Regions from separate parts of the Streptomyces sp. NPDC099050 genome, predicted to be linked through region 3. Evidence: riboswitches for the same ligand, from Rfam matches in the RefSeq annotation. Region 3 holds a riboswitch; each other region holds the start of a gene.
What was found. Region 3 has a riboswitch for thiamine pyrophosphate ahead of ACIQV3_RS13955 (thiamine ABC transporter substrate binding subunit). Riboswitches for the same ligand answer to the same signal wherever they lie in the genome.
Positions count from the first base shown of each region.

Region 1 (4,355 bases), on a different contig from region 3:
CTGACCTTCCACCTTCCCGGAGATGCGCCCGTCACCTGGGCGTTCGGCCGGGAGCTCCTTCTGGACGGCATCAACAAGCCGTGCGGTGACGGCGATGTCCACATCGCCCCGACCGATCCGGAGGAACTGTCCGATGTCCACATCCGGCTGCAGGTAGGCGCAGACCGGGCTCTCTTCCGTGCGAGCGCGGCGCCACTCGTGGCGTTCCTCGACCGCACCGACCGGATCGTCCCGCTCGGCCAGGAGCGCAACCTCGGGGACTTCGAGGAGAACCTCGACGAGGCGCTCGACAAGATCCTGGCGGAGTCGCAGCAGAACGAGCAGAACGCGGGCTGACCGCAGCCCGGCCGGACGCCTGCTGACCAGGGCGCGTCGGCACGCAGCGCGGCACGATCCGCATCAGCGAACCGCCTGCACCACCTGCACCACCTGTATCACCTGCATCACTACTCACCCATACGCACCACGGCTCAGCGTGCCGACGCGCTGAGCGCTCCACCCTGCCGTTCCTCACGACCGGCCGTGTGCGCGAACTGACCAGCCGCGCCCGCCGGTCCGCCATTCAGCGCTTGCGTCGCCGGCCCCGGCCGCCGCGGAGCGGCCCCGAGGCTGCTGCGGCCGCCGGGGATTCCGCGCGGTCGGCGGACACCACCAGCGCGGCCAGCGCCGTGGTCACGGGTACCGAGGCGACCAGTCCGATCGAGCCCACGAGGGTGCGTACGATCTCCTCCGCCACCAGCTCGCTGTTGGCCACCGCACCCATGCTGCTGTTCGCGATCGAGAACAGTAGGAGCAGGGGCAACGCCGCGCCCGCGTAAGCCAGTACCAGGGTGTTCACCACCGAGGCGATGTGGTCGCGTCCGATGCGGATGCCCGCCCGGTAGAGCCCGCGCGGGCCCATCGACGGGTCTGCCTGGTGGAGTTCCCAGACCGCCGAGGTCTGAGTGACGGTCACGTCGTCGAGTACGCCGAGCGATCCGATGATGACACCCGCAAGCAGCAAACCGCTCATGTCGATGTTCGGGTAGAGCCCGTGGATCAGCCCGGTGTTGTCGTCCGTGTTGCCGCTGAGGAACGCCCAGTCGATGAACAGGGAACCCAACAGGCCGATCAGCAGCAGCGAGATGATGGTGCCGAGGACCGCGACCGAGGTGCGGGCCGTCAACCCGTGGCACATGTAGAGGGCGATCAGCATGATCGCGCTGGCTCCGACCACGGCCACGACCAGCGGATTCGATCCCTGCAGGATCGCCGGGAGGATGAACAGGGTCAGCACCGCGAAGCTGACGACGAGGGCGATGAGCGCGAACAGCCCGCGCATCCGCCCGACGAGGACGACCGCGAGGGCGAAGATGCCGGCGAGCAGGGCCATCGGCAGCTTGCGGTTCACGTCGATCACGGAGTACTGGAGATCCCGGGGCGCGTCCGGGGCGTAGGCGACCACCACGTCCTGGCCGTCCGTCAACTGTCGTGGCGCGCCGGGCTGGAGGATCTCGAAGAACTCGCGGCCCTTGTCGGGGCCGCTGCCGACCCTGATGGTGGCCTTCTTGCAGTCGCCGGTCTGCGAGGCGAGGGCCTCGCGCCCCTCGGGGGTGGAGGTGTCGCCGGTGGCGGGCACCTGGGCGGCGTTCACGGATTTGCAGTCGACCTGCTGGAGCGCGACGACCGTTCCCTGCTGGGTCTGCCGGTCGAAGCCCACTCCGGTGCGCGCGTGGTCCGGCGCGCCACCGGGCCAGAGCACCACCATGCCGATCACGACGGCGGCGGCGAAGGGGATAAGGACGGCCGCGATCACCTTGCGCAGGTGCTTCGAGACGGGGGCCGCCGGGCCGTGGCTGTGCGTGTGGCCGTGGGAGTGTCCGGGAGCGCGGTCGGGCGAGTGGCCGGGGTCGGCGTGCGCGTGGCCCGCGTGGCCGGTGTGGTCGGCGTGACCGGCGGGATCCGTGGGGTCAGTGGGGGGCTGCGGCGAGGACGTCACTGGCTGATCATCGCAACAGATGAGGGGGCCCACTGTTCAGCACGCCACACATGACGCTAGCGTGGGGGCTACTTTGCACAACGCGGGAGCTCGGAGCACCGGGCTGAGAGGGCGCTGATCACCGTTCGCATTCGAATATGCGTACGGGAGGAGGCTGCGTCGACCGCCGAACCTGTTACCGGGTAATGCCGGCGTAGGGAGATTAGGTCTCATGACCATTCAGGACGCACGCACGCCTGCCGTCAGCCAGGACGCCGACGGCCAGACCGAGCGCCAGCCCGGCTGGCACAAGGGGTACGTGGCGGGCTCCCGCCCCGACCTCCGGGTGCCGGTTCGTCAGGTCCACCTCACCAACGGCAAGGACGTGACGCTCTACGACACGTCCGGTCCGTACACCGACCCGCAGATCGAGACCGACGTGCGCCGGGGCCTGCCGCCGCTGCGCGAGAACTGGATCATCAGTCGCGGTGACACCGAGGAGTACGCGGGCCGCCCCGTGCGCCCCGAGGACGACGGCATCAAGCACACCTCTCCGCGCGGTGGCCTCAAGAACCTCGACGCGGTCTTCCCTGGCCGTCCGCGCCAGCCCCGCCGCGGCCGTGGCGGCGCCGCGGTCACGCAGCTCGCGTACGCCCGCCGGGGCGAGATCACCCCGGAGATGGAGTACGTCGCGATCCGCGAGAACGTCTCCCCCGAGGTCGTCCGCGAGGAGATCGCCGCAGGTCGCGCGGTCATGCCGGTCAACGTGAACCACCCCGAGATCGAGCCGATGATCATCGGCAAGCGGTTCCTGGTGAAGGTCAACGCCAACATCGGCAACTCCGCGGTCACCTCCTCGATCGAGGAGGAGGTGGACAAGATGACCTGGGCGACCAAGTGGGGCGCCGACACGGTCATGGACCTCTCCACCGGCCGCAACATCCACACCACCCGCGAATGGGTGCTGCGCAACTCCCCCGTGCCGATCGGCACCGTGCCGCTGTACCAGGCGCTGGAGAAGGTCGACGGCCGCGCCGAGGACCTGACCTGGGAGATCTACAAGGACACGATCATCGAGCAGGCCGAGCAGGGCGTCGACTACATGACGGTCCACGCCGGCGTGCTGCTGTCGTACGTGCCGCTGACCGCCCGCCGCAAGACCGGCATCGTCTCGCGCGGTGGCTCGATCATGGCCGCCTGGTGCCTGGCGCACCACAAGGAGAACTTCCTCTACACGAACTTCGAGGAGCTCTGCGAGATCCTCGCCGCGTACGACGTGACGTACTCGCTGGGTGACGGCCTGCGCCCCGGTTCGATCGCGGACGCGAACGACGCCGCGCAGTTCGCGGAGCTGAAGACGCTGGGCGAGCTGAACACGATCGCCAAGCGCCACAACGTGCAGACGATGATCGAGGGCCCCGGGCACGTCCCGATGCACAAGATCAAGGAGAACATCGACCTCCAGCAGGAGATCTGTGAGGAGGCGCCGTTCTACACGCTCGGCCCGCTGACCACCGACGTCGCGCCCGCGTACGACCACATCACCTCGGGCATCGGTGCCGCGATGATCGCCTGGTGGGGCACCGCGATGCTCTGCTACGTCACCCCCAAGGAGCACCTGGGCCTGCCGAACCGCGACGACGTGAAGACCGGTGTCATCACGTACAAGATCGCGGCCCACGCGGCGGACCTGGCCAAGGGCCACCCGGGTGCCCAGGAGTGGGACGACGCCCTGTCGGACGCGCGCTTCGAGTTCCGCTGGGAGGACCAGTTCAACCTGGCCCTCGACCCGGACACGGCCCGTGAGTTCCACGACGAGACCCTCCCGGCCGAGCCGGCCAAGACCGCGCACTTCTGCTCCATGTGCGGTCCGAAGTTCTGCTCGATGAAGATCTCCCAGGACATCCGCCGCCAGCACGGTGGCGACCTGGGTGCCGAGGAGATCGAGGCGGGCATGGCGGAGAAGTCCGCCGAGTTCGCCGCCGCGGGCAACCGCGTGTACCTGCCGCTGGCGGACTGACCCCCCGCCCAGGCACACGACGGCGGCCCGCGACACCGAGGGGGGAGTCGCGGGCCGCCGTCGCCTACGTCGTTTCAGCCCGGGGCGGGCAGGTACCGGTCCGGGCGGACGGTCAGGCGAAGGTCCGGGAGCCCACGCCCAGCTTGCGCCGCGCGAATTCGAGGTTCGCGAGGACCCGGTCCTGCTGGTCGTCGGGCAGCCTGCCGTCCTGGAGCAGCAGTTCGCAGCAGTCCAGGGACTCCCGGTACTCGCCGGCCCAGTAGGCGGCCACCGCGAGTTCGTCGAGTGCGCGCCAGTCGTGCCACGCGAACTCGACGAAGAGGATGTCGTCCGGGCGCGGCACCCTCACGGCCTGCCGGGCGAACAGGTAGGCGAGGG
Region 1 is NZ_JBIWAE010000005.1:168,842-173,196, forward strand. It holds gene ACIQV3_RS10965 (SsgA family sporulation/cell division regulator) at 1-336, shown strand, start outside; gene ACIQV3_RS10970 (YibE/F family protein) at 563-1,978, opposite strand; TPP riboswitch at 2,051-2,195, shown strand; gene thiC (phosphomethylpyrimidine synthase ThiC) at 2,190-3,977, shown strand; gene ACIQV3_RS10980 (glycosyltransferase) at 4,090-4,355, opposite strand, start outside.
Region 1: it holds a riboswitch for thiamine pyrophosphate, as region 3 does, so the genes downstream of both, thiC (phosphomethylpyrimidine synthase ThiC) here and ACIQV3_RS13955 (thiamine ABC transporter substrate binding subunit) in region 3, are expected to answer to the same signal.

Region 2 (4,355 bases), on a different contig from region 3:
CGTCCGAGCCGATGGCGTGCGCGACGTCGGCCCGGTCGTTGACGGCGAGCAGCTTGCCGTGGCGGCGGGCCGCTTCGGCGAAGACCCGGAGGTGCTCCAGCTCCTCGCCCGCCTCCATGCCCTTGTCGCGCAGCTGGACGATGTCCACGCCGCCGGCGAGGACGGCGTCCAGGAACTCGGGGAGGTCGCCCTGCCGCTTGCGGGCGTCCGTGCACAGGTAGAGCCGGGCATCGGACAGCTGGGCGGCGATGGCGGACATGGGTACCCCCGGGGTGATGTGTCGTACGGGCGTCCGGACGTACGTACGCGGTGTGCGGGACCCGGACGGGCCCGCACACCGCGTGCACGGCGGATTCAGGTCAGAGGGCGAGCGCCTGAGCGCGGCGCTTCACCTCCGTGCCGCGATTCTCGCTCAGTGCCTGCACGGGGGTGCCGGGCAGGGTCTCGTCGGCGGTGAAGAGCCACTCCAGGATCTCCGCGTCGGTGAAGCGGTCGTCGCGGAGCACGGTCAGCAGGCCGACCAGCCCCTTGACGATCTTGTCCCCGTCGATGAAGGCCGCGGGGACCTGGAGGGAGCGGTTCTCGCCGCGGCGCACCGCGAGCAGCTGCCCTTCCTTGACCAGCTGGCGAACCTTGGTCACTTCGATGTCGAGCATCTCCGCGATGTCGGGGAGGTACAGCCAGGCGGGAACAAGGGCATCGATCTTTGCGTCAATCTCGGTCACGAGCACAAGCCTGCCATCTCGGACTGGCTGCCGGTACCCGAGCGACCCCGTCCGGGGACCCGGAGCCCCGCCGAGCGGGGCCGGAGACGGCCCGAGCGGGCCGGGAATCGGCCTGGGCGGGCCCGGCCCGGCCTCGGCGGGTCAGGTCGACGTCGACTTCAGGGCGGTCCCCGGGTCCGCGACCTTCGCCGGGTTCAGCAGCGCGCCCGACTCGATGAGGCGCCGGCCCTGCGCCAGGTCGCGCGGGCGGCCCACCGCGAGGACCGCGGCCAGCCGGCCCTCCCGCAGCCAGCACACCGACCAGGTGTCGTCCGCCGGGTCGCCGCGCCACACCATCGCGTCCGCGGAGCCGTGGTGCCCCGCGTACTGCACGAAGCGGCCGAACTGCTCCGACCAGAAGTACGGGACCGGGTCGTAGACCTGCTCCCCGGAGCCACCGGCGAGGATGTCCGCCGCGACCACCCGGGGCCCCTGGAGCGCGTTGTCCCAGTGGTGCACCAGCAGCCGCGACCCGTAGCGCCCCGACGGGAACGAGGCGCAGTCTCCCACCGCGTACACCCCGGGCACCGAGGTGCGCAGCCGCTCGTCGGCGACCACCGCCCCGTCCGGGCCGAGCTCCACGCCGGACCCCGCCAGCCATCCGGTGGCCGGCCGGGCGCCGATGCCCACCACCACCGCCCCGGCCGGCAGCGCCCGCCCGTCGGCCAGCAGGACCCGGCCCGGCTCCACGGAGGCCACCCGCGCGCCCGTCAGCAGCTCGGCGCCCGCCTGGGCGTACCAGCGCCCCATCGGCTCGGCGACCTCCGCGGGCAGCGCGCCCGCCAGGACCCGGTCGGCCGCCTCGACCACCGTCACCGCGCAGCCCGCCTCGCGGGCGGCGGTGGCGAACTCCGCCCCGATCCACCCGGCCCCGACCACCACCACCGCCGCGCCGGCCGCCAGTACGGGCCGCAGCCGGGCCGCGTCGTCCAGGGTGCGCAGCAAGTGCACCCCCGGGACGCCCTCCGCGCCGGGCAGGGTCAGCGGGAGGGCGCCGGTCGCCAGCACGAGGACCTCGTACGGGACCGGGCCGGCCCCGGTGTCCACTTCCTGGTCGGCGGCCCGCAGCCCGGTGACCTCGACCCCCAGGCGGAGCTCGATGCCGAGCTCCTCGAAGTCGACGTCGAAGGCCGAGTCCTCCGCCTTGCCGAGGAGCACCGCCTTGGACAGCGGGGGCCGGTCGTAGGGCTGGTGGGGTTCGGCTCCCAGCAGGGTGACGGGGCCGGCCCAGCCCTGTTCCCGGAGGGCGACCGCGGTCTGGACCCCGGCCATCCCGGCACCGACGATCACCACGCCGCGCCGAGTGTCTTGCGCCTGCTGCGTCTGCTGTTGCGTCTGCTCGCTCACGCGGCCCAGCCTAATCAACTGACGATCCGTCAGGAATAGCGGGCGGGAACCTACCCGGGGACCGGGCGGGGTTCGGGCGGGGACCGCCTCCGGGGAGGCAGCCTTACCGGCCGTCGGCCTCACCGTTACTCTGGCACGGAACCTATCGCGGGAGTCCGGGCGTACCGGGCTGAGAGGGAGGCTGGCCGGCCTCCGACCGTACGAACCTGATCCGGGTCATGCCGGCGAAGGGAGGGGCTGGACGCCCATGCATTCATCCAGGAACGGCCGGAGTCCCGGCCACGACGTCCTCGTCATCGGGGGCGGCATCATCGGTCTGGTCACCGCCTGGCGGGCGGCCCGGCGCGGGCTGCGCACCGCACTGGCCGATCCGGCCCCCGGCGGCGGCGCCGCCCAGGTCGCGGCCGGCATGCTGGCCGCCGTCACCGAGCTGCACTACGGCGAGGAGACCCTGCTCGGGCTCAACCTCGCCTCCGCCGCCCGCTACCCCCATTTCGCGGCCGAGCTCGCCGAAGCCAGCGGCGGGATGGACATCGGCTACCGCGCCTGCGGCACCCTCGCCGTCGCCCTCGACGCCGACGACCGGCTGCACCTGCGCGAGCTGCACGCCCTCCAGCGCCGCTGCGGCCTGGAGTCCGAGTGGCTGACCGGCCGCGAGTGCCGCCGCCTGGAGCCGATGCTGGCTCCGGGCGTGCGCGGCGGCCTGCGCGTGGACGGCGACCACCAGGTCGATCCCCGCCGCCTCGCGGCCGCCCTGCTGGCCGCCTGCGAACGGGCCGGCGTCTCCCTGCACCGCGCCGGAGCGGCCCGGCTGCTGACCGCCGCCGACCGGGCCTGCGGCGCGGTCCTCGACGACGCGGACGGTACGGAGCTGCGCGCCGACCAGGTGGTGCTGGCCGCGGGCTCGCTCAGCGGCCGGCTGGACGGCGTACCGCCCGAGGCCGTGGCCCCCGTACGGCCGGTGAAGGGTCAGGTGCTGCGCCTCGCGGTGCCACCGTCCTACGCGCCGTTCCTGTCGCGGACCGTACGGGCCGTGGTGCGCGGCAGCCACGTGTACCTCGTCCCCCGCGAGAACGGCGAACTCGTCCTCGGCGCCACCAGCGAGGAACTCGGCTGGGACACCACGGTCACCGCGGGCGGGGTCTACGAACTCCTGCGCGACGCCCACGAACTGGTACCCGGGATCACCGAACTCCCCCTGGTGGAGACCCGGGCCGGACTGCGGCCCGGTTCGCCGGACAACGCCCCCCTCCTCGGCCCGACCGAACTCCCGGGGCTGCACCTGGCCACCGGGCACTACCGCAACGGCGTCCTGCTGACCCCGCTGACCGGGGACGTGATGGCGGACCTGCTGACCACCGGCGAACTCCCGGAGATCGCCCGCCCCTTCACCCCGCGCCGCTTCGCCGCCACCTCCACTGCCGCCTCCACTGCCGCCTCCCCCGGCACGTCCACCCTCACGCGACAGGAGTCGTTCGCATGACCATTTCCGTCAACGGCGAGCCGCACGAGATCGCGGACGGGACCATGCTCGCCGCCGTGGTCGCCACCCTCACCGAGGCCACCAAGGGGGTCGCGGCCGCCCTCAACGAGACCGTGGTGCCGCGCGGCCAGTGGCCTTACACCTCCGTGACCGACGGCGACCGCGTCGAGGTCCTCACCGCGGTCCAGGGGGGCTGAGCACCATGGCGGACGACCTGTTCACCCTGGGCGGCCGGACCTTCTCCTCGCGCCTGATCATGGGCACCGGCGGAGCCCCGAGCCTGGACATCCTGGAACGGGCGCTGGTCGCGTCCGGCACCGAACTCACCACGGTCGCGATGCGGCGCCTCGACCCGACGGTCCAGGGCTCGGTCCTGTCCGTCCTGAACCGCCTGGGCATCGCCGTCCTCCCCAACACCGCGGGCTGCTTCACGGCGGGCGAGGCCGTACTGACGGCCCGGCTGGCCCGGGAGGCCCTCGGCACGGACTGGATCAAACTGGAGGTCGTCGCGGACGAGCGCACCCTCCTGCCGGACGGCATCGAACTGCTCGACGCCGCCGAGACCCTGGTCGACGAGGGCTTCACGGTCCTCCCCTACACGAACGACGACCCGGTCCTCGCCCGCAAACTGGAGGACGTGGGCTGCGCGGCGATCATGCCGCTCGGATCCCCGATCGGGTCCGGCATGGGCATCCGCAACCCGCACAACTTCGAGCTGATCACCGAGCGGGCCGGGGTCCCGGTCATCCTGGACGCGGGCG
Region 2 is NZ_JBIWAE010000002.1:234,912-239,266, reverse strand. It holds gene thiE (thiamine phosphate synthase) at 1-259, opposite strand, end outside; gene ACIQV3_RS04085 (Rv2175c family DNA-binding protein) at 360-725, opposite strand; gene ACIQV3_RS04080 (NAD(P)/FAD-dependent oxidoreductase) at 867-2,111, opposite strand; TPP riboswitch at 2,249-2,361, shown strand; gene thiO (glycine oxidase ThiO) at 2,359-3,594, shown strand; gene thiS (sulfur carrier protein ThiS) at 3,591-3,791, shown strand; gene ACIQV3_RS04065 (thiazole synthase) at 3,797-4,355, shown strand, end outside.
Region 2: it holds a riboswitch for thiamine pyrophosphate, as region 3 does, so the genes downstream of both, thiO (glycine oxidase ThiO) here and ACIQV3_RS13955 (thiamine ABC transporter substrate binding subunit) in region 3, are expected to answer to the same signal.

Region 3 (4,355 bases):
GCGTGGTCCGCCCCGGGTCGACGAGCCGCAGCGCGGTCTCCCGCTTGCGCACGGTCCGGGCGTGCACGCCGAGGATCGCTCCGATGGCCGCGAACTGCACCATCGTCAGCACCGCGGCCGTCGGCAGGTCCAGGAGCTGCGCGGTCTGCCGGTAGACCTCCACCTCCAGGGTGGAGTACGCGGGCCCGCCGAGGATCTGCACGACGCCGAAGGAGGAGAACGTGAACAGGAACACCATCAGCGAGGCGGCGGCGACGGCCGGGCCCAGCGCGGGCAGCGTCACGCGCCGCCAGGCGGCGAACCGCCCGGCGCCGAGCACCCGGGCGGCCTCCTCCTGACGCGGATCCAGCTGGGCCCACAGTCCGCCGACCGTGCGGATGACCACGGCGTAGTTGAAGAAGACGTGCGCGAGCAGGATCGCCCAGACGGTCGTGTCGAGGCGGATCCCCCACACCTCGTCCAGCAGACCGTTCCGCCCCACGAGCGCGAGGAAGGCGGTGCCGACCACGACCGTCGGCAGGACGAACGGCACCGTCACGAGCGCCCGCAGCAGTTGTTTGCCGGGGAACTCGAAGCGCGCGAAGACGTACGCGCCGGGGAGCGCGATCAGGAGCGTGAGCGCCGTGGACGCGAGCGCCTGCCAGGTGGTGAACCAGAGCACGTCGCCGATGTCGGGCCGGGCCAGCACCTCGCCGATCCGGCCGAACTGCCAGCCCGCGTCGGTCTTGAGCCCGCGCCCGACGATCGCGGCCACGGGGTACGCGAAGAACAGCCCGAAGAAGACGAGCGGCACGGCCATCAGGCCGAGCCTGACGGCCGTGGCCCGCCCGCTCTCCTTCGGTACGGAACGGGGCCGTCCTACTTCACGACGAGCGTGGTCCACGCCTTGACCCACTGGTCGCGGTTCTTGGCGATGGCCTCCGGGGCGACCGTCTCGGGCTTCTCGATGACCACGCCGTGCTTGGTGAACAGCTCGGGCAGCACCGCGTCCTTGGTCACCGGGTTCACGAACATCTGGAGCGGCATGTCCTCCTGGAACTTCTTGGAGATCAGGAAGTCCAGGAGCGCCTTGCCACCCTCCTCGTTCTTCGCGCCCTTGAGCAGACCGGCGAACTCGGTCTGCCGGAAGCACGTGCCCGTCGAGACGCCCGTCGGGGCCTCGGCCGGCTGCGGCTCGCCGTAGAGGACCTCGACCGGCGGGCTGGAGGCGTAGGAGACGACCAGCGGGCGGTCGCCCTTGGCCTTCTTGCCGCCCGCCGAGCCGGAGAAGCGCTCGTTGTAGGCCTGCTCCCAGCCGTCGACGACCTCGACGCCGTTGGCCTTCAGCTTGCTCCAGTAGTCCTTCCAGCCCTCGTCGCCGTACTTGCCGACGGAGGCGAGCAGGAAGCCGAGGCCGGGCGAGGAGGTCGTGGCGTTCTCGGTGACCAGCAGGTTCTTGTACTCCGGCTTGATCAGGTCGTCCAGCGTCTGCGGCGGGGCGAGCTTCTTGTCGGCGAAGTAGGCCTTGTCGTAGTTCACGCAGATGTCGCCGGAGTCGACCGGGGTGACCCGGTGCTCCTTGTCGAGCACGAACTCGGGCTTCACGCCGGCCAGCCCCTTGGCCTCGTACGGCGTGAAGATGCCGTTGTCGAGGGCCCGGGACAGCAGCGTGTTGTCCACGCCGAAGAAGACGTCGCCGCGCGGGGAACCCTTGGTGAGGATCTCCTGGTTCAGTGCCGCGCCCGCGTCGCCGGACTTCAGGACCTTGACGGTGTAGCCGCTCTGCTGCTCGAACTCCTTGAGGACCGTGTCGGTCACGTTGAAGGAGTCGTGCGAGACGAGGGTGATCGTCTTGACGGTACTGGACTTGGACGCCGGGGCGTCGGACGCCCCGGCGGACTTGTCCTTGGCGTCGCCGCCGCAGGCGCTGAGCGTGGTGACGCCGAGCGCGGCCGCGAGCGCGACGCCCGCCATCTTCTTGGTGGTGCTCATTGGTGCATTCCTCCTGGGATGTCCAGGAGAAGACGCGGCCCTGCCCGGCGCTCTGTGGAGCGGACGCCGGGCAGGGCGCAACAGCTTGAGTGATGACCGAACTTCCTACCCCGAATGACCGGGGCGAGGTTCAGAGGGTCTGCGGTGACGGTTACCGCACTCTCAGCGCTGTGGCGCTCCCCTGTCGGAATATGAAATTGGTTGTTCGGCCACAGGGTACCCCGCGGCCGAATGCCCACCTCAATTGGCGGAAATCAGCGCTCCGAGGCGGCGAGCTGGCCGCACGCGCCGTCGATCTCCTGGCCACGGGTGTCGCGTACGGTCACCGGCACTCCGTGGCGGGCGATGGCCTCGACGAAGGCCTTCTCGTCCTCGGGCCGCGAGGCGGTCCACTTCGAGCCCGGCGTCGGGTTCAGCGGGATCAGGTTGACGTGCACGCGCTTGCCCTTGAGCAGCCTGCCGAGCAGGTCACCGCGCCAGGCCTGGTCGTTGATGTCGCGGATCAGGGCGTACTCGATGGAGATCCGGCGGCCGGACTTCTCCGCGTACTCCCAGGCCGCGCCGAGCACCTCGCGGACGTTCCAGCGGGTGTTCACGGGGACCAGGGTGTCGCGCAGCTCGTCGTCCGGGGCGTGCAGGGAGACGGCGAGGCGGCACTTGAAGCCCTCGTCGGAGAAGCGCAGCATCGCCGGGACCAGGCCCACGGTGGAGACCGTGATGCCGCGCTGCGACAGGCCCAGGCCGTCGGGCTCCGGGTCGGTCAGGCGGCGGATGGCGCCGACGACGCGGTTGTAGTTGGCGAGCGGCTCGCCCATGCCCATGAAGACGATGTTCGACAGCCGGGCGGGCCCGCCGGGGACCTCGCCGTCGCGCAGGGCGCGCATGCCGTCGACGATCTGGTGGACGATCTCGGCCGTCGACAGGTTGCGGTCCAGACCGGCCTGGCCGGTGGCGCAGAACGGGCAGTTCATGCCGCAGCCGGCCTGCGAGGAGATGCACATGGTGACCCGGTCCGGGTAACGCATCAGCACCGACTCGACGAGCGTGCCGTCGTGCAGCTTCCACAGGGTCTTGCGGGTGGTGTCGTCGTCGCACGAGATGTGCCGCAGGACGTTCATCAGGTCCGGCAGCAGCTCCTGCTGGAGCTTCTCGCGGGACGCGGCGGGGATGTCGGTCCACTCGGCCGGGTCGTGCGCGTACCGGGCGAAGTAGTGCTGGGAGAGCTGCTTGGCCCGGAACGGCTTCTCACCGATCGCGGCGACGGCCTCCCGGCGCTCCTCGGGCGTGAGGTCGGCGAGGTGCCGGGGCGGCTTCTTCGCTCCACGAGGGGCGACGAAAGTGAGCTCTCCCGGGACAGGGCGGGCCATGGCAGGTACTCCTTGTAAGACGAAAGGCGCGCCGCAGAAGCAGCGCGCCTTTCAAGAGTAACCGCCCCGCCTGTACGGGCGCCTTTTCGCAGGTCAGCCGGTGCCGACGAACAGCGCCAGCAGCAGCCAGACCACCGGGGCCGTCGGGAGCAGGGAGTCCAGCCGGTCCATGATGCCGCCGTGGCCCGGCAGCAGCGTGCCCATGTCCTTGATCCCGAGATCCCGCTTGATCATGGATTCCCCGAGGTCACCGAGCGTGGCGCTGACGGCGACGGCGAAGCCGAGCACCAGGCCCTGCCACCAGACGCCCCCGTCGATCAGGAACTCCATGCACAGCGCGCCGGCGCCCATCGCGAAGGCCACCGCGCCGAAGAGCCCCTCGCGGGTCTTTCCCGGGCTGATGCGCGGGGCGAGCTTGGTCTTGCCGAAGCGCCACCCCACCGCGTAGGCCCCGGTGTCGCTGACCACGGTCAGGAGCAGGAAGGTGATCACCCGCTGCGGCCCGTCGTCGGCCCTGAGTAGCATCGCGACGAAGGTGGCCAGGAAAGGCACGTAGAACGCCGCGAAGGCGCCCGCCGTGACGTCCCGGAGGTAGTCCTCGGGCGGCTCGGTCATCCGCCAGACGAGCACCGCCAGCACCGTCAGCGCCATGGCCACCCAGGCACCCTCGGCCCCGCGGACGAATCCGGCGATGACCATGGCCGCGCCGCCGATGGCGAGCGGGACCAGCGGGGCCTTGATGCCCTTCTTCTCCCGCAGCCGGGAGGTGAGCTCCCACAGGCCGACGACGACCGCCACGACGACGACGCCGACGAAGACCGCCTTGACGATGAGCAGCGAGGCGAAGATCACCGCGCCGAGGCCCACTCCGACCCCTATGGCCGCCCGCAGGTCCCGCCCGGCCCGCTTCTTCTGAGGCGGGGGCGAGGCGTCCTGCGGTGCCGGCGAAGGCGGGGTCGGCGGGGGGCTGGGCATGGGCTCCTGCGGCGGTGTATCGGCGCGGAAGAGGGGGCCGCC
Region 3 is NZ_JBIWAE010000007.1:29,422-33,776, forward strand. It holds gene ACIQV3_RS13950 (ABC transporter permease) at 1-799, opposite strand, end outside; gene ACIQV3_RS13955 (thiamine ABC transporter substrate binding subunit) at 859-1,971, opposite strand; TPP riboswitch at 2,056-2,164, opposite strand; gene rlmN (23S rRNA (adenine(2503)-C(2))-methyltransferase RlmN) at 2,226-3,338, opposite strand; gene ACIQV3_RS13965 (phosphatidate cytidylyltransferase) at 3,432-4,355, opposite strand, start outside.